Regions from separate parts of the Paenibacillus sp. PvR133 genome, predicted to be linked through region 1. Evidence: riboswitches for the same ligand, from Rfam matches in the RefSeq annotation. Region 1 holds a riboswitch; each other region holds the start of a gene.
What was found. A riboswitch is a leader RNA that binds a small molecule or an ion and turns the genes downstream of it on or off. The one in region 1 is predicted to bind glycine.
Positions count from the first base shown of each region.

Region 2: it holds a riboswitch for glycine, as region 1 does, so the genes downstream of both, gcvT (glycine cleavage system aminomethyltransferase GcvT) here and sdaAB (L-serine ammonia-lyase, iron-sulfur-dependent subunit beta) in region 1, are expected to answer to the same signal.
Region 3: it holds a riboswitch for glycine, as region 1 does, so the genes downstream of both, JOE49_RS25560 (alanine/glycine:cation symporter family protein) here and sdaAB (L-serine ammonia-lyase, iron-sulfur-dependent subunit beta) in region 1, are expected to answer to the same signal.

Region 1 covers NZ_JAFIBS010000001.1:1,734,098-1,744,060, forward strand. Annotated here, with positions in the region: gene JOE49_RS07735 (LysR family transcriptional regulator) at 1-46, opposite strand, end outside; gene JOE49_RS07740 (flavin prenyltransferase UbiX) at 207-797, shown strand; gene JOE49_RS07745 (non-oxidative hydroxyarylic acid decarboxylases subunit C) at 826-2,244, shown strand; gene JOE49_RS07750 (non-oxidative hydroxyarylic acid decarboxylases subunit D) at 2,285-2,509, shown strand; gene JOE49_RS07755 (pyridoxamine 5'-phosphate oxidase family protein) at 2,581-3,042, shown strand; gene JOE49_RS07760 (serine hydrolase domain-containing protein) at 3,207-4,367, shown strand; gene JOE49_RS07765 (Ig-like domain-containing protein) at 4,583-6,919, shown strand; gene sdaAA (L-serine ammonia-lyase, iron-sulfur-dependent, subunit alpha) at 6,990-7,889, opposite strand; gene sdaAB (L-serine ammonia-lyase, iron-sulfur-dependent subunit beta) at 7,879-8,568, opposite strand; glycine riboswitch at 8,780-8,895, opposite strand; gene JOE49_RS07780 (DUF6359 domain-containing protein) at 9,111-9,963, shown strand, end outside.
Region 2 covers NZ_JAFIBS010000001.1:5,660,540-5,670,502, reverse strand. Annotated here, with positions in the region: gene ptsG (glucose-specific PTS transporter subunit IIBC) at 1-1,847, shown strand, start outside; gene JOE49_RS24750 (HPr family phosphocarrier protein) at 1,958-2,233, shown strand; gene ptsP (phosphoenolpyruvate--protein phosphotransferase) at 2,226-3,938, shown strand; gene gcvPB (aminomethyl-transferring glycine dehydrogenase subunit GcvPB) at 4,058-5,554, opposite strand; gene gcvPA (aminomethyl-transferring glycine dehydrogenase subunit GcvPA) at 5,551-6,906, opposite strand; gene gcvT (glycine cleavage system aminomethyltransferase GcvT) at 7,035-8,135, opposite strand; glycine riboswitch at 8,314-8,412, opposite strand; gene gcvH (glycine cleavage system protein GcvH) at 8,807-9,205, shown strand; gene JOE49_RS24720 (PTS mannitol transporter subunit IIBC) at 9,583-9,963, shown strand, end outside.
Region 3 covers NZ_JAFIBS010000001.1:5,845,860-5,855,822, forward strand. Annotated here, with positions in the region: gene JOE49_RS25555 (iron-containing alcohol dehydrogenase) at 1-145, shown strand, start outside; gene JOE49_RS25560 (alanine/glycine:cation symporter family protein) at 203-1,621, opposite strand; glycine riboswitch at 1,776-1,870, opposite strand; glycine riboswitch at 1,889-1,965, opposite strand; gene JOE49_RS25565 (glycoside hydrolase family 1 protein) at 2,134-3,591, opposite strand; gene JOE49_RS25570 (LacI family DNA-binding transcriptional regulator) at 3,819-4,790, shown strand; gene licT (BglG family transcription antiterminator LicT) at 5,024-5,866, shown strand; gene JOE49_RS25580 (beta-glucoside-specific PTS transporter subunit IIABC) at 6,097-7,953, shown strand; gene JOE49_RS25585 (thioredoxin family protein) at 8,210-8,725, shown strand; gene JOE49_RS25590 (sugar phosphate nucleotidyltransferase) at 8,922-9,963, opposite strand, start outside.

The sequences.
Region 1 (9,963 bases):
CTTCCTCCACGATGACGCAAAAGTAATGCAGATGCTTCATGTCCATTGGGATTCCTCCTTATTTCTAAAGAACGCTTCAATTTGGATACTTTTAAAGTATGTATTCCATATATTATATATATTTTTCGTGTGCAAGGAACAGGCGTATAATTTTTGACAGTAATGCATGGGTGAACATAAAACGATGGGGTGGAAGGAGGGGACATATGAAGAAAATCATTGTAGGAATATCGGGAGCGACAGGATCGATCTTCGGTATCCGTATATTACAACAATTACGAGAGGCTGGAGTCCAAAGCCATCTGGTGCTATCCCCGTGGGCTATTGCGAACATTCCCTATGAGACAGGCTACACGGTGAAGGAAGTGGAGGCAATGGCGGATGCAGTCTACTCGTATAAGGATCAGGCTGCGCGTATTTCCAGCGGCTCCTTTCGAGTAGACGGCATGGTCGTCGCTCCTTGCAGCATGAAGACCCTTGCCTCTATTCGTATAGGTATGGCGGACAACCTGCTTACCCGATCAGCGGATGTGATACTGAAGGAGCGAAAGAAGCTGCTGCTCATGACCAGGGAAACACCATTAAGCAGTATCCATCTGGAAAATATGCTGGAGCTGTCACGTATGGGCGTGATGATCCTGCCGCCGATGCCTGCCTTTTATAATCATCCTGCAAGTATCGAGGAATTAGTGGATCATATTGTTTTTCGTGCATTGGATCAGTTCGGTATTGTCACAACCGCAGCCAAACGCTGGGATGGAATGAAGCAGAATGACTCCAGGCTGCACCAGAATTGAGAAATCGAAAGACGAAGGAGAATGAACAATGGCTTATAAAGACTTTCGCGATTTTCTACACACCTTGGAAAAGGAGGGACAATTACTCACGATCAGCGATGAGGTAAAGCCGGAGCCGGACCTCGCAGCAGCTAACAGAGCATTAAACAATCTTGGAGATAAGACGCCTGCTCTCTTTTTCAACAACATCTATGGATATACGGATGCTCGTATTGCAATGAATGTGATGGGCTCCTGGCCCAATCATGCCCTCATGATGGGAATGCCAAAAAACACGCCGCTCAAGGAGCAGTTTTTTGAATTTGCCAGACGCTATGAACAATTCCCGGTGCCCGTGAAGCGGGAAGAAACCGCACCCTTTCATGAAGTCGAGATTACAGAGGATATTAATTTGTTTGATATTTTGCCGTTGTTTCGTTTGAATCAGGGGGACGGAGGGTTTTATCTGGATAAAGCAATTCTAGTTTCACGCGATCTGGATGACCCGGACACCTACGGTAAGCAAAATGTCGGTTTGTACCGGATGCAGGTAAAAGGCAAGAACCGTTTGGGCATCCAGCCTGTACCACAGCATGATATTGCGATCCATATCCGTCAGGCTGAGGAGCGCGGCGAAAATCTGAAGGTCGCTATTGCCCTCGGATGTGAGCCTGTGATTACAACGGCTGCTTCTACGCCGCTGCTGTACGATCAATCCGAATATGAGATGGCGGGCGCCATTCAGGGTGAGCCTTACCGTGTGGTCAAAGCGAAGGATGCAGATTTGGATCTGCCTTGGGGAGCTGAGGTCATTTTGGAAGGCGAAGTATTAGCAGGTGAACGTGAGTATGAAGGTCCATTCGGTGAATTCACAGGTCACTATTCCGGCGGTCGCGCGATGCCAGTCATTCAGATTAATCGTGTATATCACCGCAAACAGCCTATCTTTGAGCATCTGTACATCGGGATGCCTTGGACGGAAACGGATTATATGATCGGTGTGAATACAAGTGTACCGTTGTTTCAGCAGCTTAAGGATGCTTTTCCTAATGAAATCGTAGCCGTTAATGCCATGTATACGCATGGGCTGGTCGCTATTATTTCCACGAAAACCCGGTATGGCGGCTTTGCAAAGGCTGTGGGAATGCGTGCGTTAACGACTCCGCATGGATTAGGGTATTGCAAGCTGGTCATTGTGGTGGATGAGGATGTCGATCCGTTCAATCTGCCGCAGGTCATGTGGGCTTTATCCACCAAGCTTCATCCAAAGCATGATACTGTCATAGTCCCAGGCTTGTCTATTTTACCGCTTGACCCCGGTTCTGACCCGGCAGGTATGACGCACAAAATGATATTGGATGCGACGACACCTGTAGCACCGGATATTAGAGGACATTACTCGCAGTCGCTCGATTCCCCGTTGGGTGTAGCAGAATGGGAGAAAAAGTTGAGCCAAATGCTTCGCTAAATATTTTAAAAACAAAAAAAGATTAAAGGAGTGCTGACAGATGCATATTTGTCCCCGTTGTGAATCTAATCGTTCGGAGGTTGTTACCCGCTCGCCAGTTAAAGGCGCCTGGGAGGTTTTGTTGTGCCCTGTATGCCTGTTCACATGGCGGACCTCAGAACCGGATAGCATTACTGATCCAGCAAAGTATAAATCGGCGTTCAAGGTAAACCCCAAAGATATTCCGAATGCTGCTCATGTTCCTCCTATTCCAGAGCGGATATAGGGTCGTTCGTAAGTAGCCGTAAATTATGGTACTTTGAAGTTATAGGCCAAATGTAAAGGGGATTATACTTCATGCAGACACCAAGGATCGGTAAGGAACTGTTCACGCTACTGGACGGTAAGGTATTGGAGGACAAGCAGCATGAAGCAATGATGCTGCTGACGGTCACGGAAGATCAGTGGCCGCACATAGCGATGATTAGTGTGGGCGAAGTTGTAGCGCTGGACGAGGGGAATTTGCGTCTGGCACTATGGCCAGGCACGACCACGACGGGCAACATGATTCGTACCAGGAAGGCGACGCTTGCGGTGTTTACCGGGGGGAAGGCGCATTATGTGCGGTTGTCGCTGGAACATCTGCCTGCTTTGCCCGGAGCCAAGCATGTACGTGAGCGATTTGCGGCTCATGTTGTTGCATCCAGAGGAGATTCGGCCCAATATGCGGATATCTTGACAGGTGTCACGGTCCGTCTCAAGGAACCGGAATCGGTGATCCATCGCTGGAAGGAAACGGTGGCCGAGCTGTTAATGTAAAGCCATCTGATTATGACAAATAATCTATGTATTTACCAAGTTTACCGTTAAAATAAATGCGGGGAATAAGCGCTTACAAGGGATCGCGCTGAGCTTGTTAGAACAGGAAATTAGAGCGCGAGGGGAAGGTTGTTTCTTTTGAAGTAAAAATAGGAGGGATGAATATGTCTCGTTTTGACAAGGTAGATCAGCTATTGAAACATTTCGTAGCAAATGGGCCAGCAGGTTGCGGTTGTGCCATTGCCCAGAATGGTCAAGTGTTGTATGAAGGATATCATGGATATGCTGATCTGGAAGCCCGAAAGCCAATCACTGAGGATACAGTGTATCGCTTGTTTTCCATGACAAAAGTTGTTGTCTGTGCGGCTGCACTTATGCTGTACGAACGCGGGGAATTTTTGTTGAATGAGCCTTTGTATGAATATTTTCCCGAATATCGTAATGCGCATGTATTCAAAACCGCTCCTAACGGATACACCTATGTGGATAAGGCGGAGAATCCCATTTTAATTAAGCATATATTCAATATGAGTGTGGGTCTTCCTTACGCTTCCGAGTCTTCAGAGACAGGACGGGCAATGCAAAAGGTCCTTAGAACGTTAAAGGAAAAGCAGGGGAAATATGATCTGCGCACAGAAATTAAAGCGCTTTCTGATATTCCACTTTCATTTGAGCCGGGAACACGCTGGTTATATGGATATGGACATGACCTGGTTGCAGGTCTTATTGAAGTGATTTCAGGTAAATCATTAGGGCAATTCCTAAAGGATGAAATATTTGATCCGCTTGGAATGAACAATACAGGTTACCGATATCGTGGAGATATTGAATCGCGAATGGCCTCCTTTTACCAACGAACAGACGCCGGAGAGCTAGAAAAAATAGAGGGTTTCTTGGATGAATATCATCAGCCCGATGCTATATATGAAAGTGGGGGCGCAGGTCTGTATTCGACAGTTAAGGAGTACCTTACATTTTCACAAATGCTGTCGAATGGAGGTATGGTAGATGGTGTGAGGCTATTAGGGAGAAAAACTATTGATTTAATGCGCACCAATCATCTGAATACAGATCAATTATTGGATTTTACTAATTCTTATCATACAGGTTATGGTTACGGACTGGGCGTGCGCACGTTAATTGATAAAGCGGCTGGGCATGCAAATAGTTCTATTGGAGAATTTGGCTGGACGGGAGTAGCAGGCACTTGGGTTTCTATAGATCCAAGCGAACAATTCTCCGTCGTTTATATGCACCAACTGGCTCCTAATATGGAAGAATACCATCATTTGAGAGTTCGCGCAGCAGCTTATAGCTGTTTGTAAATGCGAGGTTGTGGGTCTGTTGGGGAAACTCTTCACTATGGCTCTGAAGCTACACAAATTGTAATGTCTAATCTTTATCAGAAATGATCTAGTTAATAAGGACCAAATTTCCTTCGAAGCCTAAACTATTCTTTTCCATATGACGACATAAAACGTAGGTGTAAGGATTTTGCGAAATCCTTAATTTAAGTTTTGGAATGGGAGGGAATTAGATTTTGAAGAATAGATGGTCCGGTTTTCTGGCGTTGGTCATCCTGATTTCAAGTTTTACATCATATGCAGGGTTTGCATCTGCTGCGGATGCGGTGCTTTCCAAGATTGTCCTTTCCTCTAACGAGGTAACTTTGCAGCAGGGAGATACGGCTGCGTTGACGGCTACTGCTGTTTTTAGCGATGGGACAACCTCGAATGTAACCGTAAGCACGGATTGGAAAAGTGATAATACAACTATTGCTACCGTGTATAACGGTACAGTTTCGGCCAAGGCTGAAGGGGAAGCCACCGTGGTTGCGACCTATAAAGAGAAGGTGCAATCGGTTCAGGTACATGTAACGAAAAAGGTTAAGGCGCTGACATCCAGTGTACAAAGCCTGAACTTGCGTTCAAGCGGTACAGGACAGGTTGATTTGACAGCGACATACAGTGATAATACAACTGCTCAGGTTTCGGGTGATGCTACTTGGACCTCCGATAATCAAAAGGTAGCCACAGTAGTTAACGGATTGGTTACCGCTCAGGGAGCAGGTACAGCCAATATTAAGGCCGTATATGGTCAACAGACCGTAACCATTGCTGTGCAGGTGGAGCAGGTTAAACGTCTCGATGTCAGTTCATCAGAGGTTTCTCTTTTGCTGAAGGATACTGAGAAGGTTAAACTTACGGCGACGTTCCCGGATGGATCGGTACAGGACGTGACAGAGTCTGCTGAGTGGAGCTCCAGCAATGCAGCCGTGGCGGATGTACTGAAAGGCACCATTACCGGCTACAGCGCGGGAAAGGCGACAATTACAGGTAAGTATGGCACGATGTCCGCTACGATTTCGGTAGATGTCGATCAAACGAATAAGCTGAAAGCCAGCGAATCCAATATTTTTCTCCGTCTGGATGAATCTAAAAAAATACAAGTTACTGCCGTTTACCCGGATGGGACGGTAACGGATATCACAGATAAAGCTACTTGGACATCAAGCGATGAAAAAATTGCGACTGTGAATAAGGGAACGATTATGGCCATTGGAGCGGGTTCGGCTACGGTGACCGCTAAGTATGGAGATAAGACTGTTTCGATCAAGACAGATGTCGAAACCTCCAGATATTTGGATTTGAGTGAGGACAAGCTGAGCCTGAATGCCAAGGAATCCAAAAAGCTCAAGCTGACCGCAACGTATGTAACAGGTACGGAAGAAGATATCACAAGTAAGGCAGAGTGGAAGTCCAGCAATGAAGATATCGCTTTTGTCAGTGCGGGAGAAGTCACGGGTTATAAAACAGGTGAGGCTACGATCACCGCTTCTTATGGTGGCAAAACAGTTACAGCTACGGTATCCGTAAATGTACCCGGTGATCTGTCTCTGTCCTCCAAAACGGCAACGATTGATATTGATGAGGACTATACTGCAACTTTGACGGCTACTTATGCGGATGGGCGTAAGGAAGATGTAACACAGGATGCAGAATGGGCTTCAAGCGCGGAAGATATTGCTTCTGTGTCCAAAGGAACGATTACGGGTAAATCCGCTGGTAAAGCGGTTATTACAGCGACCTATAATGGCAAAAAACTGACGATTAACGTACAAGTAGGCCTTGTAGACCGTCTGGAAACAGACTCGCGTGTAATTGCACTTGGTGCTCAGGAAACGAAGCAGCTGAAAGTAACAGGAGTTAAGAGTGGCGGTACAAAAACAGATGTAACCAAGGACGCCACCTGGACAACGAGCAATGTAAAAGTGGTTGAAGTTAGCGAAGGTTTGATCAAAGCGAATGGTAGCGGTAAGGCAACGGTGACTGCTTCATATGGCAAGCAAAACATTACGTTTACGGTAGAAGTGGACGTAGCGCAAAAGATTGAAGCGGATGCAATCGCGTTGTCACTTAAATCCGGAGATCAAAAAACCATCGCGATTGTGGTTAAATCGAGTGATGGTAAAGAAAAGGACGTTACGGCCCAAGCTGAATGGAAAACGTCTAATTATAAGGTAGCCACTGTTAAAAAGGGTCAGGTTACTGCGGTTAGCTACGGTAAAGCTAACATTCAGGCGAAGTTTGGCGGGAAGGTAATCAGCGTACCCGTGGATGTTGATACGCTTAAATATCTGCAAACAGACGAAGTTGCTTTGAATTTGAAGGCAGGACAGCTGGCCAAGGTTACGGCTACAGCCACGTATAAGGATGAGTCGGAGAAGGATGTTTCCAAACCGGCTGTCTGGTCCTCGTCCAGAATTGTTGTTGCGACCGTCAAAGACGGTAACATTAAGGCACAGGGCAAGGGCAAAGCAGTAATTACTGTGAAATATGCAGGTAAAATGACGAAGATACAGGTAACCGTTCAGTAAAAAAGAGAGCAAGCATACGTCCAAGGACGACATGCTTGCTCTTTTATTTTAAGGAGGCACCGCTTATAAATTATGACTTATCCTTCTTGGTCGGTGTGTTGCGTGTAAGTGATTCGGTCAAACGCTTGCCAGTCGGCGTCTGGGCCAAGCCGCCTTTGGCGGTCTCGCGGTGCTTCGACGGCATCGCACTGCCGACTTCAAGCATCACGTCAATGACTTCGTCAGACGGAATAGCGCTGCGCACACCCGCCAAAGCCATGTCCGCTGCGGCAAGCGCAGTCACGGCTCCCAGCCCGTTGCGCACGATGCACGGAATCTCCACGAGTCCAGCGACGGGGTCGCAAATCAGGCCGAGCGTGTTCTTAAGAGCGAGGCCCACGGCGTGAACAGCCTGTTCAGGCGTACCACCACGCAGCTCGACCATAGCGCCAGCAGCCATCCCGATAGCTGAACCAATCTCAGCCTGGCAGCCTCCCTCCGCGCCAGAAATGAAGGAGTTGTTGGCGATCACGTAGCCAATGGCTCCAGCGGCGAACAGGCCGTTCACCATATGCTCATCATCCCAGCCGAACCGCTCCTGCGCACTGATGAACACACCAGGGATAACCCCACATGAGCCTGCGGTAGGCGTGGCGACAATGCGACCCATGGATGCATTTACCTCCGACACAGAGAGGGCATAAGCCATGGCGAGCGCGGAGGCATCGCCGGAGCAGGTTTCCCCTGACCGCAGATACTCGGCTAGGCGCTTGCCGTCACCGCCCGTCAATCCACTGCGGGATACGGTGTCTTGTGTCTGACCGCGATGAACGGCTTCCTTCATGACTTCATAATAATCAGACATTTGGCGAAAGATTTCTTCCTCCGTTGTATTCGTCTCTTGTACCTGCTCTTGAATCATCAAGCGGCCAATTGTGGTGGATTCTTCAGCGCATAAAGCGCTGATTTCATGCAGATGGCTAAACCGCATCGGATTCAGCTCCTTTTTTCAAATTAATCATCTTAATTTCATACATATGAGGTAAAGAACGCAGTTCCGCAATCAGTTCAGCTGGAGCAGAACTGTCCGTTTCAATGGCGGTGAGTGCTTCACCATCCCGGCCTTTGCGATCTACGTGCATATAGGCAATGTTAATGTGGGCCGCGCCCAGCGCTGAAGTTATCGCGCCCAATGTACCGGGCTTATCCGAGTGGAGAAGCACCAGCGTAGGCAGCTCCCCGGTCAGATTGACCCGGAATTCGTTGAGCTGCTGGACATGGATGCTGCCGCCGCCGATGGAGGAGCCCAGCAGTGTGCGCTGATCCTCGCCCTTCCACAGTTCGAAACGGACAGTGTTCGGATGAGGCGCGGGGAGTCCGCTGACGGCGAATTCCACGGCCATCCCGGCTTGCTCTGCCCATTGCTCGGCATCCGGAATCCGGTGATCGTCCGTATCGTAATTAAGCAGCCCTGCGATGAGCGCCAGGTCTGTACCGTGTCCTTTATACGTGTCGGCAAAGGAGCCGTACAGCGTCATGCGGGCACGGTCAGGCTGCGTCCCGAGCCAGTGCCGGGCAACGCGTGCGAGCCGCACCGCGCCTGCGGTGTGTGAACTGGAAGGTCCGGTCATGGCCGGACCGATAATAGAAAATACATCTTTGAAACGCATGGTGTGGCCCCCTGTATGTTCTAATACCATACTATATGGTATTTCCGCGTCTTTGCGCGGTTATGACGGTTCCTAATGCTGACGCACAATGTGAGCACAAAAAAGGACAGGATAAGGAAGTTTCCCTTATCTCTGTCCTCGTTACCTGAGAGTTTCGTGCGGTGTTCTTACCGCCTTACCCCTTGGGTGGCTTGCGCTCTCTCCAGAGTTGCGTCAGATGACGATACATGGACCTGAGAGATTATCCGCCAGCCGGGTGCTGGCGTCTTGCTCCTTCGGTGCCGCCAGAGTGTAGGCTCCCTGGACAGACTCTCCCGTCATCTTCATTCGCGTATACCGTTCTACATGTCTTCCTTAGGGTAATGTATGCCGTGCTCGGTGTCAATCACAGGGTTCAATTTTTACATAAACAGGTGCGTTTCCAATAAAAAAGATTAAAATTTACATAATTATGGATGAAATCAGGAAGGAATTAGAAGATTGGCGGCTAATCTGATAAAGGACAAGTATATTTATGGAAATCATAGGAGGGATATTGACGTATGGTAAAAGGCTTGCGATTCACAGGTTCACGCTTAAAAGGGATGTTGCATCTAGCAGCGATCGTATCACTGCTGATTGGGATCTTCGTTCCATTCGGTCAGGTCAAGGCGGAGGGAGCATTGACAGTAGCCGAAGCACTTCAGCGCCAAAGCAGTGGAGGTACGGTGACGGTGGAAGGTTACATCGTCGGACATGCTACCGGATCGAAAACGGCTAACTTTTCTTCCCCGTTCGCGAATGATTTTAACGTACTGATTGCCGATCAGGCAAATGAACGTAATACGTCTAATCTGTTGGATGTACAGCTGACTTCAGCGTACAGAGGGCAATATGGGCTATCAGGCCATCCTGAGCTGATCGGCAGCAAAATTCGTGTGACGGGTACACTCGGCGCCTACAATAATTTTGGTGGAGTGAAAAGTCCAAGCGCTGTTGAACTGGTGAGCGGAAGCGAGCCGGGGGAACCAGGCGAACCTGGCAACCCGGGTCAACCCGGTACTACACTGCCGGATGGAAAAGGCAAAAAGGTGCTGTTCGATAATACGCACGCACAGACCGCTGGTGCAGCAGATTGGGTCATTGAAGGCGCCTTCTCCGACTTTGCCAATGGACTGCGTAATGTAGGCTTTACGGTAGACCAATTGAATCGTCCCATTCCTTTTACTTATGGAGAGCAGGCTATAACATATGATAAGTTGCGCCAATATGATGTGTTCATTATTGGTGAAGCGAATGTTGCCTTTAAGGCATCCGAGCAGGCTGCCCTGCTGCAATACGTGAATAGCGGGGGGAGCGTCTTCTTCATCTCCGATCATTATAATGCGGACCGTAACAAAAACCGTTGGGATTCCT
Region 2 (9,963 bases), 3.9 Mb from region 1:
TTTTTGATAATCTGGCACTGTTGTTCGCAGTCGGCGTAGCCGTCGGTCTGGCGGGCGGTGAGGGTGTAGCAGGTTTGGCTGCCATCATCGGTTACCTCGTTATGAACATTACTCTGGGTACAGCCGTGGGTGTCACACCTGGTCTGATTGCTCAAAAAATACCGGGTTATGCAAACGTGTTGGGGATTCCAACGCTTCAAACCGGGGTGTTCGGCGGGATAATCATCGGTATACTGGCCGCGGCCATGTACAACCGCTTTTTCAAAATTGAGCTTCCATCGTATCTGGGCTTTTTCGCGGGTAAGCGTTTCGTTCCAATTGCAACGGCGGTATCCTCACTGATTGTCGGACTTGCACTGGTTCTGATCTGGCCTCCAGTTCAACAAGGACTTAACGCAGTATCTCACTTTATGGTGTATTCCAACCCGACTTTGTCGGCGTTCCTGTTCGGTGTTATCGAACGCGCGCTGATTCCATTTGGTTTGCATCACATCTGGTATTCACCGTTCTGGTTTGAGTTTGGTGAATATGTTAACAAGGCAGGTCAAACCGTTCACGGTGACCAGCAGATCTTCTTCAGCCAGCTTCGCGACGGAGTGGCGTTGACAGCAAGTACGTTCCAAGTGGGTAAATTCCCATTCATGATGTTCGGTTTGCCGGCAGCAGCGCTTGCAATGTACCATGAAGCAAGACCAGAACACAAAAAATATGTAGCAGGTATTATGGGTTCAGCAGCATTGACTTCGTTCTTGACAGGTATTACGGAGCCACTGGAATTTTCCTTCCTGTTCGTAGCTCCACTGCTGTTTGCAGTACACTGTATATTCGCAGGTCTGTCATTTATGACCATGCAAATTTTACATGTCAAAATCGGTATGACCTTCTCAGGCGGATTTATTGACTTCCTGATTTTCGGGATTATTCCAACCCGTACGCCTTGGTGGTATGTAATTATCGTCGGTCTGATTTTGGCAGTTATTTACTACTTCGGATTCCGGTTCATCATACGGAAGTTCAACTTGAAAACACCAGGACGTGAAGAAGCTACAGAAAATGTGGATGGCGCAGCAGTCGGTAGTAGTGATGAGCTCCCGCACAACATTTTGGCAGCTTTCGGTGGTTCATCGAATATCAAGCATCTGGATGCTTGTATCACACGTCTTCGGATCGAGGTTAATGAGAAATCGAACGTTGACAAAGCTCGTCTGAAACAACTTGGCGCATCAGGTGTCCTTGAAGTCGGTAACAACGTACAGGCAATTTTCGGTACACGTTCCGACACCATTAAATCTCAAATGGCTGATATCATGGCTGGACGTACACCTGCACCAGCTCCGGCGCAACCTGCTCCACAAGAGGAGAAGGAAGCTGGAGAAGAACAACAAACCATTATTGTAGAAGATATTGTAATGCCTGTTAACGGCGAATTGGTTGATATCTCGACGGTTCCCGATCCGGTATTTGCAGAACGTATGACAGGTGACGGTTTTGCGGTCGTGCCAAATGATGGAACGATTGTGTCCCCTGTTTATGGTAAAGTATTCAATGTATTCCCAAGCAAGCATGCGATTGGTATTCAATCCGATGGCGGTAAAGAAGTGCTTGTTCATATCGGGGTGAATACTGTGAAGCTTAAAGGCCAAGGATTTGACGTTTTGGTGAACGAAGGCGATCTTGTGTCAGCTGGCCAGCCTATTATGAAAGTAGACCTGGAATACGTGAAGGCAAACGCTAAATCCATCATCTCACCTGTCATTTTTACTAACCTTCCAGAAGGTTCTTCGGTAACTTTAAACAAAACTGGAGTATTGAAGGCTGGCGAAGATGGTATAATTACGATAAAATAAACTCTATGTGTTTCGGATTAGTTGATTAGGCGGCTTAGGCCGTCTGATCAATGATCTGGTATACTGCGTGTAAACAAATATTATCTTTAGGAAAGTGGGAGGAACAAATTATGCAAACAACTTTTAGAATTACGGATGAAGACGGTATCCATGCACGTCCTGCAACTGCGCTGGTAAATACAGCTAACAAATTCAGCGGTGCTGAATCTTTTGCCGAAGCTAACGGTAAAAAAGTAACTTTGAAATCCATTCTGGGTGTATTGTCCCTGGGTCTGGAACAAGGCGATACTATTAACATTATCTGCGAAGGCGCTGAAGCTGCCGAAGCACTGAAAGCTCTTGAAAATGTAATCGTTAACGAAGGGCTGGGCGAAGTTCATGCTTAAAATTTCCGGGATTGCCGCTTCGGCAGGCATAGCCATTGCCCGGGCGTTTATCTTGGAGCATCCGAATTACGCTGTAGAGAGACGCGCGGTTGGTGATGTTGAAGCTGAAATCGCGAGATTGGATGCGGCTTTGGCACAATCTCAAACCGAATTGGAATCGATTAAGGAGAAAACGCTTCAGGAGCTGGGAGAGAAAAAAGCAGAAATTTTTGCATCTCACCTGCTCATCCTGAATGATCCTGAATTGATCGATCCGGTTAAAGCTAAAATCAGAGACGAGCAGCTTAATGCTGACTATGCTTTGAATGAAGTAGCTACACAGTTCATTTCCATGTTTGAAAACATGAAAAGTGCCTATTTGCAAGAACGCGCATCGGACATGCGTGATGTAACCAAGCGGATCCTGAATCACCTGCTTGGTGTTCATTTTGTTAGTCCTGCAGAAATTGCCGAAGAAACGATTGTGCTTGCAGAAGATTTGACACCTTCCGACACAGCTCAGCTGAACCGTGAATTTGTTAAAGGTTTTGCAACGAACATCGGCGGACGTACTTCGCATTCGGCTATTATGGCTCGCTCACTTGAAATTCCTGCAGTTGTGGGAACGAAAAATATATTGTCTCAAGCTAAAAGCGGTGATTTGATTATCGTTGATGGTTTGGATGGTCACGTATTCGTGAACCCTACCGAAGAGATTGTTGCGGAATACCGTGCTAAACAGGTGGCATACGACAAGCAACGCGAAGAGTGGCGTAAGCTGCGCGGCGAAGCTACGGTTTCTGTCGATGGTGTCCATGTCGAACTGGCAGCCAATATTGGTACGCCTAATGATGTAGCTGGTGTTCTGGACAACGGTGGTGAAGGCGTTGGCTTGTACCGTACGGAGTTCTTGTACATGGGACGCGATAAGCTTCCATCCGAAGAAGTACAGTATACGGCGTACAAAACCGTTCTGGAAAGAATGGAAGGTAAACCGGTTGTAGTTCGTACTTTGGACATCGGTGGCGACAAAGAACTTCCTTATCTGGACCTGCCGAAAGAAATGAATCCGTTCCTCGGATTCCGTGCTATTCGTCTGTGTCTGGATCGCCAGGATATTTTCCGCACTCAATTGCGTGCTTTGTTGCGTGCGAGTGTGCATGGTAACCTGCGCATCATGTTCCCAATGATTGCTACGCTGAACGAATTCCGTGAAGCTAAAGCTGTTTTGTTGGAAGAAAAGGAAAAGTTGGTAACCGAGGGTGTATCCGTATCTGAAGAAATTCAGCTGGGCATCATGGTAGAAATTCCTTCTACAGCGGTATTGGCTGACCAATTCGCAAAAGAAGTGGATTTCTTCAGTATCGGTACAAACGATCTGATTCAATACACAATGGCAGCGGATCGCATGAACGAGCGGGTTTCTTACCTGTATCAACCATACAATCCATCCATTCTGCGTCTGGTGAAAATGGTTATTGATGCCGCTCACCGTGAAGGACGTTGGGTTGGTATGTGTGGCGAAATGGCAGGAGATACAACAGCAATTCCGTTGCTGCTGGGTCTGGGACTTGATGAGTTCAGTATGAGCGCAACTTCCATTCTGCCAGCACGTAGTCAAATCTCCAAGTTGTCCCGTGCGGACATGGAAAAACTGGCTACAAAAGCTCTGGACATGCAAACAGCAGAACAGGTTGTTGAATTGGTTCAAAGCATCGAAGGTTAAGGAAGGGTATTACATTTCAAAGGTTATATCTTTTTCCAACAAAAAAATTGCTGTGTACATACAGCAGCCGGTATCTAATAGATACCGGCTTTTTTGCATGCTTTAAGTAGAATTTGTTTTTAACTGCATGAGCAATTCAGTACAGGTTTGCGAGCTGCGGTAGTTTCGTCCAATCGTGTGACTGGAGTAGTATATGGTGCATTGAGCACCAGCTCAGGGTTCTCTTCTGCTTCCCGCGCAATATGAATCATAGTGTCAACAAAAGCATCAAGTGTCTCCTTACTTTCCGTCTCCGTGGGCTCGATCATGATGCACTCCTCTACATTCAGAGGGAAGTAAATTGTAGGCGGATGGTAGCCGAAATCAAGCAGCCGTTTGGCTACATCAAGCGTACGCACTCCAAATTTTTTCAAGCCTCGCCCTGACATGACAAATTCGTGTTTGCAATGTCCAGGGTAGGGCAGGTCAAAATGTGGAGCGAGTCGATGCATCATGTAATTGGCATTGAGCACAGCGCATTCCGATACACGCTTTAAGCCGTCAGGACCGTAGCTACGGATATAGGCATAGGCACGAACGAGAATACCGAAGTTGCCGTAAAAGGCTTTAACCCGTCCAATAGAATCTCCCTGTTCCCGGTCCCAGTGGTACACCCCCTGCGGATCCCGTACGACAAGCGGCTTGGGCAAATAAGGGATGAGCCGTTGCTTTACGCCGACAGGCCCAGCGCCGGGGCCACCGCCGCCGTGCGGGGTACTCATCGTTTTGTGCAAATTGAGATGCACTACATCGAAGCCCATATCTCCGGGACGGGTAATCCCCATGATGGCGTTGGAGTTTGCCCCGTCATAGTAAACCAGACCACCCGCTTCATGCACGATGGCAGCAATGTCAGTGATTTGCTTCTCGAACAGCCCAAGCGTGTTCGGATTGGTCAGCATGAGCGCCGCGGTGTCGTTGCCTACGGCTTGACGTAACGCATCCAGATCCACCAGCCCCTCAGGGGTGGAGGGAAGGGTGACTGTTTCGAAGCCCGCGACGGTTGCGCTGGCGGGGTTCGTTCCGTGCGAGGAATCCGGCACGAGCACCTTGGTACGTCGCTCACCACGTGCTTCGTGGTATGAGCGAATCATCATCAGCCCGGTCCATTCGCCATGGGCGCCCGCGGCGGGCTGAAGCGTGACGGCATCCATGCCAGTTAACGCAGCCAAATCATTTTGGAGCGTATACAGCAGCTCCATAGCACCCTGGATGCTCTCCTCGGGCTGATATGGATGGATTTTGGCGAAGCCTGTATATCGGGCGACATCCTCATTCACTTTCGGATTGTATTTCATCGTACAGGAGCCGAGCGGATAAAATCCGTTGTCCACGCCGAAATTGCGCCGGGACAAGGCAGTATAATGCCGAATAACGTCTACTTCGTATACCTCGGGTAATGCCGCAGGTTGGCTGCGCAGCGCATAATCTGGCAAAAGCTCTGCCACCGGGCGACGGGGAACGTCGCACTCGGGAAGGGAATAGGCGATGCGACCCGGACGGCTCAATTCAAAAATGAGCGCTTGATCGTGTTCCTTCAACAGCCCTTGTTTCTGATCCTGTCCGGTGTGTGTCATAGCAATCCCCCCAAGGTGTGTACAAATTGGTCAATCTCTTCTTTGGTCCTTTGCTCCGTCACGGCAATCAACATGTGACCAGCAAGTTCCTCATAGTCCCGGCCCAAATCGTAGCCAGCGATAAATCCAGCAGCTAGCAGCTCGGCCTGGAGTTTGCTCATATCCGTACCCTCAGGCAGTCTAAGGGCAAACTCATTAAAGGTTGGTGCGTTAAACGAGGCAGTTACGCCCTTCAAGCTCAGCAATTGCTCTAAAGCATAACGGCTTTTATGCAAATTTAGCTCGGCTACTTCCTTGATCCCCTGTCTACCCATGACAGACAAGTATACAGATGCAGATAAAGCTAGCAACGCTTGGTTGGAGCAAATGTTAGAGGTGGCCTTTTCGCGGCGGATATGCTGTTCCCGCGCTTGCAAGGTCAGCACGAAGCCGCGTTTACCGTTGCGGTCTGTGGTCTGACCCACAATACGGCCGGGGATACGGCGCATATGTGCCTGAGAAACGGCAAAGTATCCACAGGTCGGACCGCCGAGAGAAGAGGAGATGCCAAGTGGCTGCGCGTCTCCTACCACAATATCCGCGCCCTGTTTGCCGGGTGTTTCCAGCAAGCCAAGTGCCAGTGGATTGGCACTGACGACCAAAAGACCTTTGTGCGCATGGATGAGGTCAGCCATCGGCTTCAGGTTTTCCACGGCTCCGAAAAAGTTGGGGCTTTGGACCAAAACAGCCGCGGTCTGTTCCGATACGGCTGCCGCTAGCGCATCAGCATCCGTTACGCCGTCCGAACAGCCGATCTCCACGATGTCCAAATCCAATCCGCGTGCATAGGCTGCCAATACCTGACGTGCCTCCGGATGGACGGACCTTGATACGATAAGCTGTTTACGGCGGGTAGCTGCGGCGGACAGTGAGCCCGCTTCCGCCAGTGCAGTCGCTCCGTCGTACATGCTGGCATTAGCTACAGCCATGCCCGTCAATTCGCAAATATACGACTGAAACTCGAAAATGGCTTGTAGCTCGCCTTGGCTTACTTCCGGCTGATAGGGGGTGTAGGCTGTATAGAATTCCGAGCGTGAAGTGATGTGCTGGATGACGGACGGAATATGATGATCATAAATTCCTGCGCCAAGGAAGCTGGCATGTGTGTCTGTATTGGCGTTGTGTCCGGCCAGCTCGGCCAAGTGGCGGGTTAAGGCTTTCTCATCGAGTCGAGAAGAGAGAGGCAGTTCCCCTTGATATCGAATGGCCTCTGGAATGTCACTGAATAAATCATCAATAGATGATACACCCACCACACGCAGCATTTCGGTTTGATCCTGTTCAGTCATAGGGAGATAACGATGCTGCTTCATAGGTTCTGACTCCTTTCGAAAAGCAAGATTTTAGATCGTAAATTAGCTAATAAAAAAGTGTGTGAGATGAAAAACCCAGAAGTTCATATCTGACATATTTGCTTTATAGAAATAAAAAGAGTTTAAGATCAGCGCGGGCGTTTATAAAAGGGTGTTGCCACCACCTCGGCACGCAGGCGTTTGCCACGAATCTCAACCTCCAACGGTGTGGAGGGGGCGCTAAAACGACTGTCCACCAAGGCGAGGCCCAGATTACGCTTCAAGGTGGGCGACTGAGTCCCCGTTGTGACCTCACCAATGTGTTGTCCTTCTGCGAATACCGGGTAATGGGCGCGTGGGATACCGCGATCAATCATTTCCAGCCCGATCAATTTGCGAGGAATCCCTTGTTCTTTCTGACGTTGCAGTGCTTCTCTACCGATAAAATCTCCTTTATTCAGCTTGACGAAGAAACCTAGACCAGCTTCGAGTGGTGAAATCGTGGCAGATAACTCCTGACCATATAGCGGCAACCGTGCCTCAAAGCGTAGTGTATCCCGAGCACCAAGTCCAGCGGGAATCAGCCCATACGACTCACCGGAACGAAGCAAACCCTCCCATACGGCTGGTGCTTCCGCAGCAGGTATATAAAATTCAAAACCGTCTTCGCCCGTATATCCGGTTCGTGAGACCAGTGCTTTTGCTCCGAACAATGGCACATTCTCATGGAAGCGGAAAGATGCCAGATTCGTAATGTCCGTATCTGCCACGGCTGCGGCAATACGTGCTGCCTCCGGTCCTTGCAACGCTAGCAATGCTATCGCATCAGACACATTCTCCATGTGAACGGATGCAGGCATATGGCGAATTAGCCAATCCCAATCCTTATCGATGTTGGATGCGTTCACAACGAGCATGTAGCGTTCCGGTCCTTTGCAGTAAACAAGTAGGTCGTCTACTACCCCTCCATCGGGGTAACACAGGAGTGAATATTGTGCCTGACCTGGTTCCAACTGGCTGACATCATTCGTGGTCACCCTTTGCAGAAAAGCTTCGGCTTCTTTGCCTTCAACCAAAAATTCGCCCATATGCGATACATCGAATAAACCCGCACGTTGCCGGACGGCCTCATGCTCCTTTTGAATGCCGCTAAACTGAACCGGGAGCTCCCAGCCGCCAAAGTCAATGCAACGAACCCCAGACTGCGTCCCGTAGGACGAATATAGCGGTGTTTTTCGCAAATTAGTCATTATTCCACTCCTATCCGGTGTGATCGGCTAAACAAAAAAAGACAGGCCGAAAAAAACGTATAGACGGCAGTCTACACTCTTTTTTTCAGCTCTGTCCTTGATACCAGAAAGTTACCCCGGTATGTACCGGGTTTCCCCTTGGGTGATCCGCTCCAATAGCGAATGCTCTCCAGAGATGCGTCCGGCAGAGGTCCTTTTGCCTGAGAGATTCACCTGCAATGCAGGTTTACTCCTTCGGCGCTACCTTCGGGATCAACGGTATATTACCTGGCTTTGCAGATAACAACCTGATCCGATTCGCGTGCACTTATGTCTCACAAGCGGCAACAGCTATGCGAATCTTTTTGGCAGTCTCTCCCTCCGCGTTCATCCGCGTTTGCAGTTGTCGGGGTGTTTCCCAAAGCATTTGCTATAACCCATTAATACGCAAATTCATTCAAAATGTCAATAAAAATGTCATCAAAAACAATAGAAAAAACATTTAATATATAAATAAGGATATGTAAGCGTTTGTTATAAGCTATCATATTTTTATATAGTACGCTATATGAGGTGATATGAAGTATTTTTGTTAGTATTATTGACATGAGTGTTCTTGTTGTCATAATCTTAACCTGTCTAGTACAGGTGAGCAAAAGCGATTTTATTCATATGGAAGTGAGGGGAACAGAATGGGTGAAGTAAAGCAGCAACTTTGGTATACAGACGAACATGAGTGGGTTCAGCGGACAGAGAATGGAACGGTACGAATTGGTATTACAGACTTTGCACAGCATCAACTGGGTGATATTGTTTTTGTAGAATTACCTGAGGCGGGAGCAACGATTGAGCAGGGAGCGGAGATCGGTACGATTGAATCGGTGAAGACAGTATCCGACCTTTTTGCTCCGGTGACGGGAACCATACTAAAAGTGAATGAAACGCTGGAAAGTACACCTGAGCTAGTGAATGAATCTCCCTATGAAAAAGGTTGGATGATCGAAGTAGAGATGGATAAAGATGTGGAGGAAGCCTTGGGCAAGCTACTGTCTGCGGATCAGTATGAGCAGTTGATTTCCGATGAGCAATAATGGAGCATTGTAGTATGGAGTAAGAGGGTTATTTGTCTGCTCGATTTTTGTATAAAATAGTCGCTATGATTTGACGTAGCGGCTATTTTTTTGTCTTTTTGCAAACGTAATTACGTGTTTTATTCTGATTTAGAGGGTTGTCCCCATATAAGAATCATACATAATCCAGCACGGTTTTTCGACTAATTTCTATAGCTACAGGTCATATTAAGAAGAATTATGCAGGTATAATACCTTCCCGGATAATTTAAATTTAAATGTTGTCATCAACGTTCATGACGAAAGTACGTTTTCATTTCGTTGATGAAGATAGCGCTGTCATTTAGTATGAATTTTAAGAAAAGGTAGTGATGCTTACCTACAAGGAGGATTTGAATATGAGTACATTGGACGCAAAGCCAAGTTCAAAAGGAGGCACTCGTGTCGTCGTACAGCGTTTTGGCCGTTTTCTTAGCGGTATGGTTATGCCCAATATGGGAGCCTTTATTGCGTGGGGGTTGATTACGGCACTCTTTATTCCGACCGGTTGGTTCCCGAATGAAGGTTTTGCACAATTGGTTGACCCGATGAAAAATTATTTGTTGCCGTTACTGATCGGTTATACAGGGGGCACGATGATTCACGGACAGCGTGGAGGTGTGATTGGTGCCATTATGACGATGGGTGTCATAGTGGGAGCCGATATCCCGATGTTCCTGGGCGCGATGGTAGCTGGTCCGCTGGCTGCGTGGATATTGAAGAAGTTCGACAAGGCCATT
Region 3 (9,963 bases), 4.1 Mb from region 1:
CACCCTGGCCGATTACAATATTAATGATGAGCAATTGGAAAAAGTCGCAAACATTGCAGCCCGTGAAATGGAATACGGAGGCTTCGGTAATTATAAAAAGCTGAATCAAGAAGATATTTCAGCTATTTTGCACGCATCGTTATAACATTCAAAAGGGAGTGTCCTCAAGCCTGTGATGACTGAGGGCACTCCCTTTTGGAATTTATGAATTAACCGTTTGTCCTTTTTCTTCTACTTGGATAGCTGCCCCTACACTGGCACCTGCAAGAATGCCCTTTTTCTTACTAGAATTCAGAGAATCCATATAGGTTCGGGTTTCTGCGACTACAATTCCTGATAAGCCGAGCAGGGCAATCAGGTTCGGGAAAGCCATCATTGCGTTAAAGATATCTGCCAGCAGCCAAATCGCATCCAGTTTAATGAACGCGCCCCCGGCAACCAGTAGGATGAACAGATAACGGTATGGCTTAATCCACTTGACCCCAAGCAAATATTCAACACAGCGTTCCCCGTAATAGTTCCAGCCGAGCATGGTGGTGAACGCGAACATAATCAGAATGATTGTGAGCAGTTCTGCCCCCAGCGGGAATGCGCTGGAAAATGCTTGCTGAGTCATCAGGCCCGCATCGGTAGGCCCGCTCCACACACCACTAACCAGTAGCGTCAACCCGGTCATCACACAAATAACCATCGTATCAATAAACACGCCTGTCATGGAAATTAGCCCTTGCTCCGCAGGCCATTTGGTTTTGGCAGCTGCAGCTGCAATCGGTGCGCTTCCCAATCCGGCCTCATTGGCAAAAATACCTCTGGCTACCCCACTTCGCATCGCCAGCATAATCGTAGCTCCGGCAAATCCGCCCGTTGCAGATGTAGTTGAAAATGCCGAATGGAGCACCAGCGCAATTGCGGCAGGAAGTTGGTCAGCAAACCGAATCAGTACGATGAGACAGATCAGTACGTACAAGCCTGTTTTAAAAGGAACGACCTTCGTCGATACCTTGGCAATGCTTTTGAGTCCTCCAATAGTAACCAGTCCTGTAAGGATAGCAATAATCAGGGCCGTTACAATGGGCGGAACGCCGAAACTGTTTTCAGTCGAAGATACAATCGCTTTGACCTGCGGAAACGTTCCAATCCCGAACAACGCTACCAGCATGCCCGAAAAAGCAAACAGCATCGCCAGCGGTTTAAAACGGCGTCCCAGACCTTTCTCAATATAATACATCGGGCCGCCGGAAAATTGCCCATTCCGGTCCTTCACCCGGTATTTTACCGCAAGTACACCTTCCGCATATTTCGTCGCCATCCCAAAAAAGGCTGCAACGACCATCCAGAACAAGGCACCCGGCCCGCCCAGCTTAATGGCTGTCGCTACGCCGACAATACTTCCTGTGCCAACTGTAGCCGCCAACGCTGTACTCAAAGCCGCAAAACTACTTACATCCCCGCTACCTTCATTCGGGGCCTTACCGATCAGCTTGATCGCCAGGGGCAGGCGGAATACCTGCAGCATCTTCAAACGTATGGTCAGCCACAACCCCGTTCCCATGACAAGAATGATGAGAGGCGCCCCCCATATCCAACTGCTAATCGCTTCTAACACATGTACCAAATTCATTTCAACCCGCTCCTCCAGCATATTAGAAAACAAAAAAGAGTCAAATCCGCTGATTCGACTCCTGGAGAGGTTAAAGGCACGAAAAAATACAACCATCTTGCGCAGGTTTCTGCCTCTAATATAAAAAAGCCTAGGGCATTCCCTGTCACAGGTTATTCGCGTCTCTGTCCTTTTGCCTGAGAGTTTAAGCAGATGTTCTCTGCGGTGCACCTTCGGCGCCCAATTAAGGGTCTCTCCAGAGTTCTGTCCGTTTACGGTCCCCGCTTGTTGCTGTAATCAGCCTAAGCACCTGAGAGTTTTGCCCCTTCGGTCGGAACCTTCGTTCCATCTCCCGCAAACATCAACCAGACATATGAAATTTTTATTCATTATACAGAAAACTTTCAGCTTATTACAAGTGAAAAGTTTGTGAAGCCCTCTGAAATATTATTATTGTGTCTATCAAAAAAGCGGGTACAGCAGATTGCATCCTTAGGATGTCCTCTGCTATACCCGCCCGAGATGATATGAAATTACAATTCTTCACCATTGGTTGCTATCACATTTTTATACCAGTTAAATGAGTCCTTTTTGGAGCGTTTGAGCGTTCCGTTACCATCATCATCCAGATCGACGTAAATAAATCCGTAGCGCTTGGACATTTCGGAAGTAGACATGCTCACAAGGTCGATAGGACCCCAGCTGGTGTAACCAATCAGATCAACACCGTCGGCAATTGCTTCCTTCATTTGAACAATATGCTGACGCAAGTAATCAATACGATATGTGTCATGCACAGATCCGTCTTCTTCCACCTTATCATAAGCACCTAGGCCATTTTCCACGATAAACAGCGGCTTTTGGTAGCGGTCATATAACGTGTTCAGCGTAACACGCAGACCGATCGGATCAATTTGCCATCCCCAGTCAGAGGACTGTAAATATGGATTTTTCACCCCGCCAATCAGGTTTCCTGCTGCTTTCTCACCTTCTGGACCTGCAGAAACGGTCAAGGTCATGTAGTAGCTGAATGAGATATAATCGACCGTGTTATTTTTTAAAATTTCGGCATCGCCTGGTTCTGTGTGTATAACAACATTATTTTCTTCAAAATAACGATTCATGTAGTTGGAATATTCCCCACGGGCATGCACATCCGTAAAGAACAGGTTCATCTGATTTTCATGCTGGGCTTTCAGTATATCCGCTGGATTACACGTATGTGGATAGCTTTCCATACGAGCCAGCATACAGCCGATCTGAGCGCCTGGGATGATCTCATGTCCCCGTTTGGTCGCCAGTGCACTAGCTACAAATTGATGATGCAATGCTTGATATATCGCTTGTTGTTTGTTTTCTACACGGTCAATAACCACACCGCCACCGGTGAACGGACTCATGGTCATTACATTGATTTCATTAAAGGTCAGCCAGTATTTTACTTTATCCTTATAGCGTGTAAACACCGTTTCGGCATAATTTACGTAGTGTTGTATGACTTCACGACCCAGCCAGCCATTATACTTCTGAGTCAGACCTAGCGGTGTTTCATAATGCGACAATGTTACCAAGGGCTCAATATTATATTTGCGCAGCTCATCAAATACATTGTCGTAGAATTGCAATCCTGCTTCATTCGGCTCGGCATCATAGCCATTCGGGAAAATCCGCGACCAGTGGATGGACATACGAAATACTTTAAAGCCCATTTCAGCGAACAATGCAATATCTTCTTTGTAGTGGTGGTAAAAGTCCACACCTTCACGTTTTGGGAAACGGGCATTGACTTTGCCTGCCAAAATGTCTTCAAGTCGCTCGGACGAAATCTCCATAGCATGATCGTTCTTGCGTTCTGCTTTGGGTACATAGGCAACCATGTCCGCACTGGACAATCCTTTTCCATCTACGTCAAAAGCGCCTTCCAATTGGTTAGCTGCAGTTGCACCACCCCACAGGAAATTTTCGGGAAATCCTTTTAATGTCTTAGTCATAGTATAAAAACCTCTTTCCGTATTTAAGATTTTTACTTTGGTCTAGTAAATAATACCCCTTTGGTGCAGGGAGTAGCACTTCGACAACTTTGCCGCCGGACAGTAACCGTTCTCCTTTGAAAAGCATTGACAGTTGCTTTAAAATAGACGTAATGCCTTCATAAGCATCCTAATCGTTGTAACGCGTTTCATGTCAAGTATTTTTTTCTTATGTGAGGAGAAGCACCATGTCGAATCTTGATCAAATTGCAAAACTGGCGGGCTTTTCCAAAGCTACGGTATCCAGAGTATTAAATCAGTCCCCCCATGTCAGTCACGAAACAAGAACTAAGATTTTAAAAATCATGCAGGAATTGGATTATGTTCCTAATCGGAATGCCATTTCTCTATCCAAGGGTCAGACGCTTCAGATCGGTATCATTACTTCAACTATTAATGAAATTGTTCTGGCTTTTCTGGACAGCTTTGTGGAAGTAGCCGGCCAGTATGAATTCCAAACCATTATTTATACTTCGGGAGAAGACAAAAAGAAAGAGCTTCAAGCCTTTGAGGATTTAAAAAGAAAAAGAGTCGATGCGCTGGTCATCATTTCCTGCGTGAATGACACTGATTTTTTGAGTACCTATTGCAAATATGGCCCGATCGTTTCGTGGCAACGAATGGAGCATACCGATATTCGCTCCGTCGCTATGGATCAGTATGAAGGATATATGTTAGCGCTAAAACATTTGATACAAAAAGGCTATACTCGTATAGCCAACGCTTTTGGTCGTCCGAGCAGCATCAATACCCATAGCAGACAACGAGCCTACGAACAGATCATGAGTGAGAACAATCTGCCAGTGTTGCAACACTGGAATCACTCTTCTATTTATAATATCCGTGATGGCGAACAGGTCGTACGGGATTTGTTACAGCGTCGGGAAGAATTCCCAGAGGCTATTTTATGTGCTAACGATTATGTAGCAGTGGGCATTCTCTGCGAAGCACGCAGACAACGGCTGAACGTACCGGAAGATCTGGCGATTGTCGGATTCGATAACACGGAGCTGGCGCATACGATGGGGATTACAACGATTCAAAATCCCATCATGGCTCAAGCACAAAATGCTTTTTTCATGCTTTCCCCTCAGCTGATTGGACGCCAAATGGAGCTTCATTCGCTAGAGTACTGCCTCATTGAACGTACGACCACGTAAGGTAACGATTTACTTGCAAATTAGGCAAAAGGGCCTTGATATGAAATATTTTTTGTCGAATCAGAATAAAATATGTTGAAATCGCTTTTTTTTGTGCTACAATAGCACTATATCGAAGGATTGTGACCGGTGATGCGGGCAATGCCTGAGTTCAATTGAGTGCTATTGCTAACAATAGTGTTGAATTGTGCTTAGGCATTTTTTATTGGTAAAGGATGGGAGGGGGAACTTCAATGATTATTGAGAAGGTGCTCAATAACAACGTCCTATTGACTAAAAACGATAAAGGCAAAGAGGTCATCGTGATGGGAAGAGGTATTTCCTTCAAAAAGGTGGCTGGCGATCAAGTCGATGATGATAAAATAGATAAGATTTTCATGTTAAATGAAAACGAGTTCACGGCTAAACTAACTGAACTGCTGAACGATATTCCAGTGTCTCATCTGGAGGTCGTGAATGAAATCGTAACCCATGCAACGGAAGTGCTGGATACGGAGTTAAGCGATAATATTTATTTAACGTTGACCGACCATATTCATTTTGCCATACAACGGCTAGAAAAAGGACTGGCACTCCAAAACGCGATGCTGTATGAAATTAAACGCTTCTACAAAAAAGAATTTGCAGTTGGACTGGATGCTCTTCAAAAAATTGAAAATACGCTCGGAGTAAAATTGGGCGAAGATGAAGCAGGATTTATTGCATTGCATATGGTGAATGCACGGATCGACGGTAACGAAATGAAATCTACACTGAAAATGACTGAGATTGTCCAACATATATTGAACATTATTACGTATCATTACGGAATTGTGCTGGATGAGTCTTCTTTTAGCTATTCGAGATTTTTGACACATTTGCAATATTTTGCGATGCGAGTGATTCGCAAAGAAGTCATTCACAGTGGTGAAGAATTTTTGTACAACCAGGTGAAGCAGACGTATACCGAAGCTTTTGCTTGTGCCCAAAAGATCAATGAGTATCTGGAAAAAACATACGATCAATATTTAAGCAAGGATGAATACGTATATCTAACTATCCATATTCATCGGGTAACTGAGCGTAATAACATATAAGATTAACAACTTCATATCCTCATCGTTCATGGATTGTGACTGGTAAGGCAGGCAAAACCTAAACTGATGGTGAAATCGACGTTCCTCTATAGGAGAGTGCGTAGTTTTCACCACGAGTTTAGGTTTTTCTTGTTTACAAGTTTAAAAAGGTGCACGCCGGCGCATCTTAGCAACAGATGTAAACAGTAAATCCTATCAGTAGCAAGAATAACCCATAAGGAGTTCTGAACATGAGTGATAAAGAACTATCTAAAAAAATAGTGACCCTCGTTGGTGGCGAAGAGAATGTCAATTCGGTGTTCCATTGCGCTACACGCTTGAGATTTAAATTAAATGATCGTACAAAAGCAGACAAAGCCGCACTGGAAGCAACCCCTGGTGTCATTACAGTAGTGGAAAGCAGCGGCCAGTTTCAAGTGGTCATCGGTAACAATGTAGGTCAAGTGTTTGAGCATATGATGGCAGAAACGAATTTGCAGGATGCAGATAATCCCAATGCCAAAAAGGAAGAATCTTCTGAAAAAACGAATTTTCTTGGCAAAGCGGTCGATATCATTTCCAGCATTTTTTCTCCCATTCTCGGTGCTCTTGCCGGGGCGGGTTTGCTTAAAGGGCTACTGGCGTTAATTTTATCTTTTCAATGGATTAATGATAAAAGCGGTACGTACCTGATCCTAAGTGCAGCTTCCGACAGTGTTTTCTATTTTCTACCTGTGTTTTTGGCTATTACATCGTCCCGTAAATTTAAGACAAACACCTTTGTATCGGTGGCAATCGCTGGAGCTCTGGTCTATCCAGCAGTTATAACGGCGGTAAGCAACCCAGAAAGATTGGCGTTTTTAGGTATTCCGATCATTCTGATTAATTACAGTTCCAGTGTCATTCCAATTATTCTCGCGGTCTGGGTTCAGTCCTATGTGGAGCGCTGGTTCAATTCCTTTATCCATCAATCGGTTAAAAACATTATCGTGCCGATGCTTTCGCTCCTGGTCGTTATTCCGTTAACATTTCTGGCCTTTGGTCCAGTAGGTAACCTGATCAGTCAGGGCTTGGCAAACGGTTTTACATGGGTATACAATTTAAGCCCACTAATTGCCGGGGCTGTTGCCGGGGCATTCTGGCAAGTGTTTGTTATTTTCGGCGTACACTGGGGCTTCGTTCCAGTCATGCTGTCGAATATTGCAACATTGGGCTATGACACGATGCTTCCGATGCTTACAGCAGCCGTACTTTCTCAGGCTGGTGCAACATTGGGGGTATTCCTGAAATCCCGGAACACTCAGATGAAGGCTTTGGCAGGTTCCTCTACGCTGGCCGCTATTTTTGGGATTACAGAACCAACAATTTATGGAATAACTTTAAAATTGAAAAAGCCGTTCATTTATGCTTGTATTTCCGGAGCAATCGGCGGGGCGATTATCGCTTCTGGCGGAGCGCACGCACAATCCTTTGCATTACCGGGTCTACTGGCGTTGCCGACTTATTTCGGACCTGGATTCTTGTGGGTAGTCATCGGTTTGCTCGTTGCCTTTGTACTTGCAGTTGTATTGGTTATGATTTTGGGCTTTGATGATCCAAAAGAAGAAACTGCAAAAACAGAAGCTGCACCCGTAAAGAAAGAAGTGGCAATCGAGAAAGAAATTCTCGTAAGCCCACTGCAAGGTAAAGTATTGCCTTTGGAACAATCTTCTGATGTTGCTTTTGCTTCAGGTGCTATGGGGAAAGGAATCCTGATTGATCCTACAGAGGGTGTGCTGACATCTCCTGTCAATGGAACGATTACGACAGTATTCCCGACCGGACATGCCATCGGTATTACTTCCAATGACGGAGCAGAAATTCTGATTCACGTGGGTGTTAATACAGTGAAGCTGAAAGGACAATTCTTTGACAAGCGCGTCAAGGAAGGCGATATAGTTAAGCAAGGACAACTGTTGCTTGAATTTGATATCGAGCAAATTAAGGCGGCAGGCTATACTACGGCTACGCCGATTATCGTAACAAATTCCGCTCAATACCTGGATGTGTTGAACACAATGGAAACTGAAGTGAAGCGTGAGGATTACTTGTTGACTGTTGTGGTCTAACGTTTAACTTTCAGACTAGAGCATTTTGCATAAATCCCAGGAGCGTTTTCAAATCAGCAGTATATAGATCGAAACGCTTTAGTTCGTCTATATACTGTACTTACAAGCGTTGGGAATCGAATTATGCAAAATGCTGATTAAAGAAGCTTTCCCCATGGAAAGCTTCTTTTTTTATACATAATGAGACAAGTGTTACAGCGAAAAATGGAAATATCATTTATTGTAAGTGTAAGAATGTAAAAAAAGGAGGATTTCTGTGAAAAAAGGATATATCGCCGGGTTAAGTGTCATTGTGTTGCTTGTCATTGGTATCGCTATTTCAGCTGTAGTTAAATTTCAAGACCTAGAGCAGGTTGTTCAACAAAAAGACAAAGAAATCCAAGCGAGCAAAAGCAATTACCCAGAAATATATGACCACTTGAATGCGGTTACATTTGATGGTTTTAAGAGTTTGATTCAACAGGATCAAAGTGTATTTATCTATGTCGGCAGACCGAGTTGTGGCGACTGCAATCGGTTTGAGCCTAACTTTAACAAGATGATCGAACAGTATAATCTAGGCTCTAAAATTACTTTTTTGAACGTTCACAAAATCCATAAGGACAAGCCCCAATGGAATAAATTCAAAGAGGATTACAGCGTTAAATACACCCCCACCATTGCAGAATTCAGAAACGGCAAGCTGGTTGATAAAATAGAATGGACGCCTAAAAGAGATCTCAGTACAGACGCTGTAAAAGAGTGGCTGACCTCCAAGAAACTTATTTTATAAGTCTCTTTTCTATCCATTTCATTACGCACACAAAGAACTGTTTATGCAAAAAAAGGTATTCATTCGTGTAACGCATGAATACCTTTTTTAGGAATGTACAGGTCATCTAAGCTCTAATAAAAAATAGTTCCTACTACTCTTCACTGCCTTCTGATAAACCTCGTTCGTATCTATCAGTCCCTATATTGTAGACACTTCATAGAGTATGATCGTCAATCGAATCAGGAAATTCATATCGGATAATATCCGTTTCGGATACGATATGTCCGATTTGTGACTCAATGAATTCTAAATCTCCCTCTACTGCCCCTATAAAATGCTTTGTACCGGGTTCTATGACGATGACCTCACCAGGGCTGACTGTCTGTGTCACGCCATTGATAGAGACGCTCCCGGTTCCAGAAACTATAGTCCAAACTTCTTTACGAAACTGATGCTCATGATAGCTGATAAATCTCCCATTTGAAATGACCACGCGTTTGGTCACTGTCTGCAATCCACTTGCCGCCTGTTGATGGGATAATACGGTTTGCTTTCCCCAGAAGCGCTCCTCAAAACGCGGGCCGATTTCAATTTCTGCCACCATATCCTTAATTCCTGTTGACGACTGTCGATCCGTAACCAGCACGCCATCTGGACCAGCAACGACAATAATGTCTGGAACATTCCAGATGCTAACCGGAATCTCCAGTTCATTGATGATATGCGAGTCATGTGAAGCTTCTGAAATATATCCCGGGCCACTCAGCTTCGAACTTACTTCCCGTACCAAAGAATCCCATGTGCCCAAGTCTCTCCACTCTCCATGATAGGGAAGCACGGAGAGCTTATGAGTATGCTCTACTACCGCAATATCGAAGCTAGTTTTAGGTAAGTCTGCGTAATTTGTCGAAAGAGATTCATAGTCGGCTGGTAAACCCATTTGCTCCAGAATATCCAACAAAAAGCCCAGTCTAAAAGCAAACACCCCGCAATTCCATAAGGCCCCTTCACGGATCAACGCTTCTGAACGGATCAGATCCGGCTTTTCTACAAATGAACTAACCCTATAATATGGCTGGTCAAGTGAAGGAGAGGCTGAAGGCACAATATATCCGTATTTATCTGAGGGCTCCGTTGGGGCAGCCCCCATTAATGCGATATGGCTTCCTGATTGCTCTAATATCGAAGGAAGCCTACGCAGATGCTCGAAAAATTCATCCCCAGCATACCCGTCCACAGGCATGACCCCTACGATC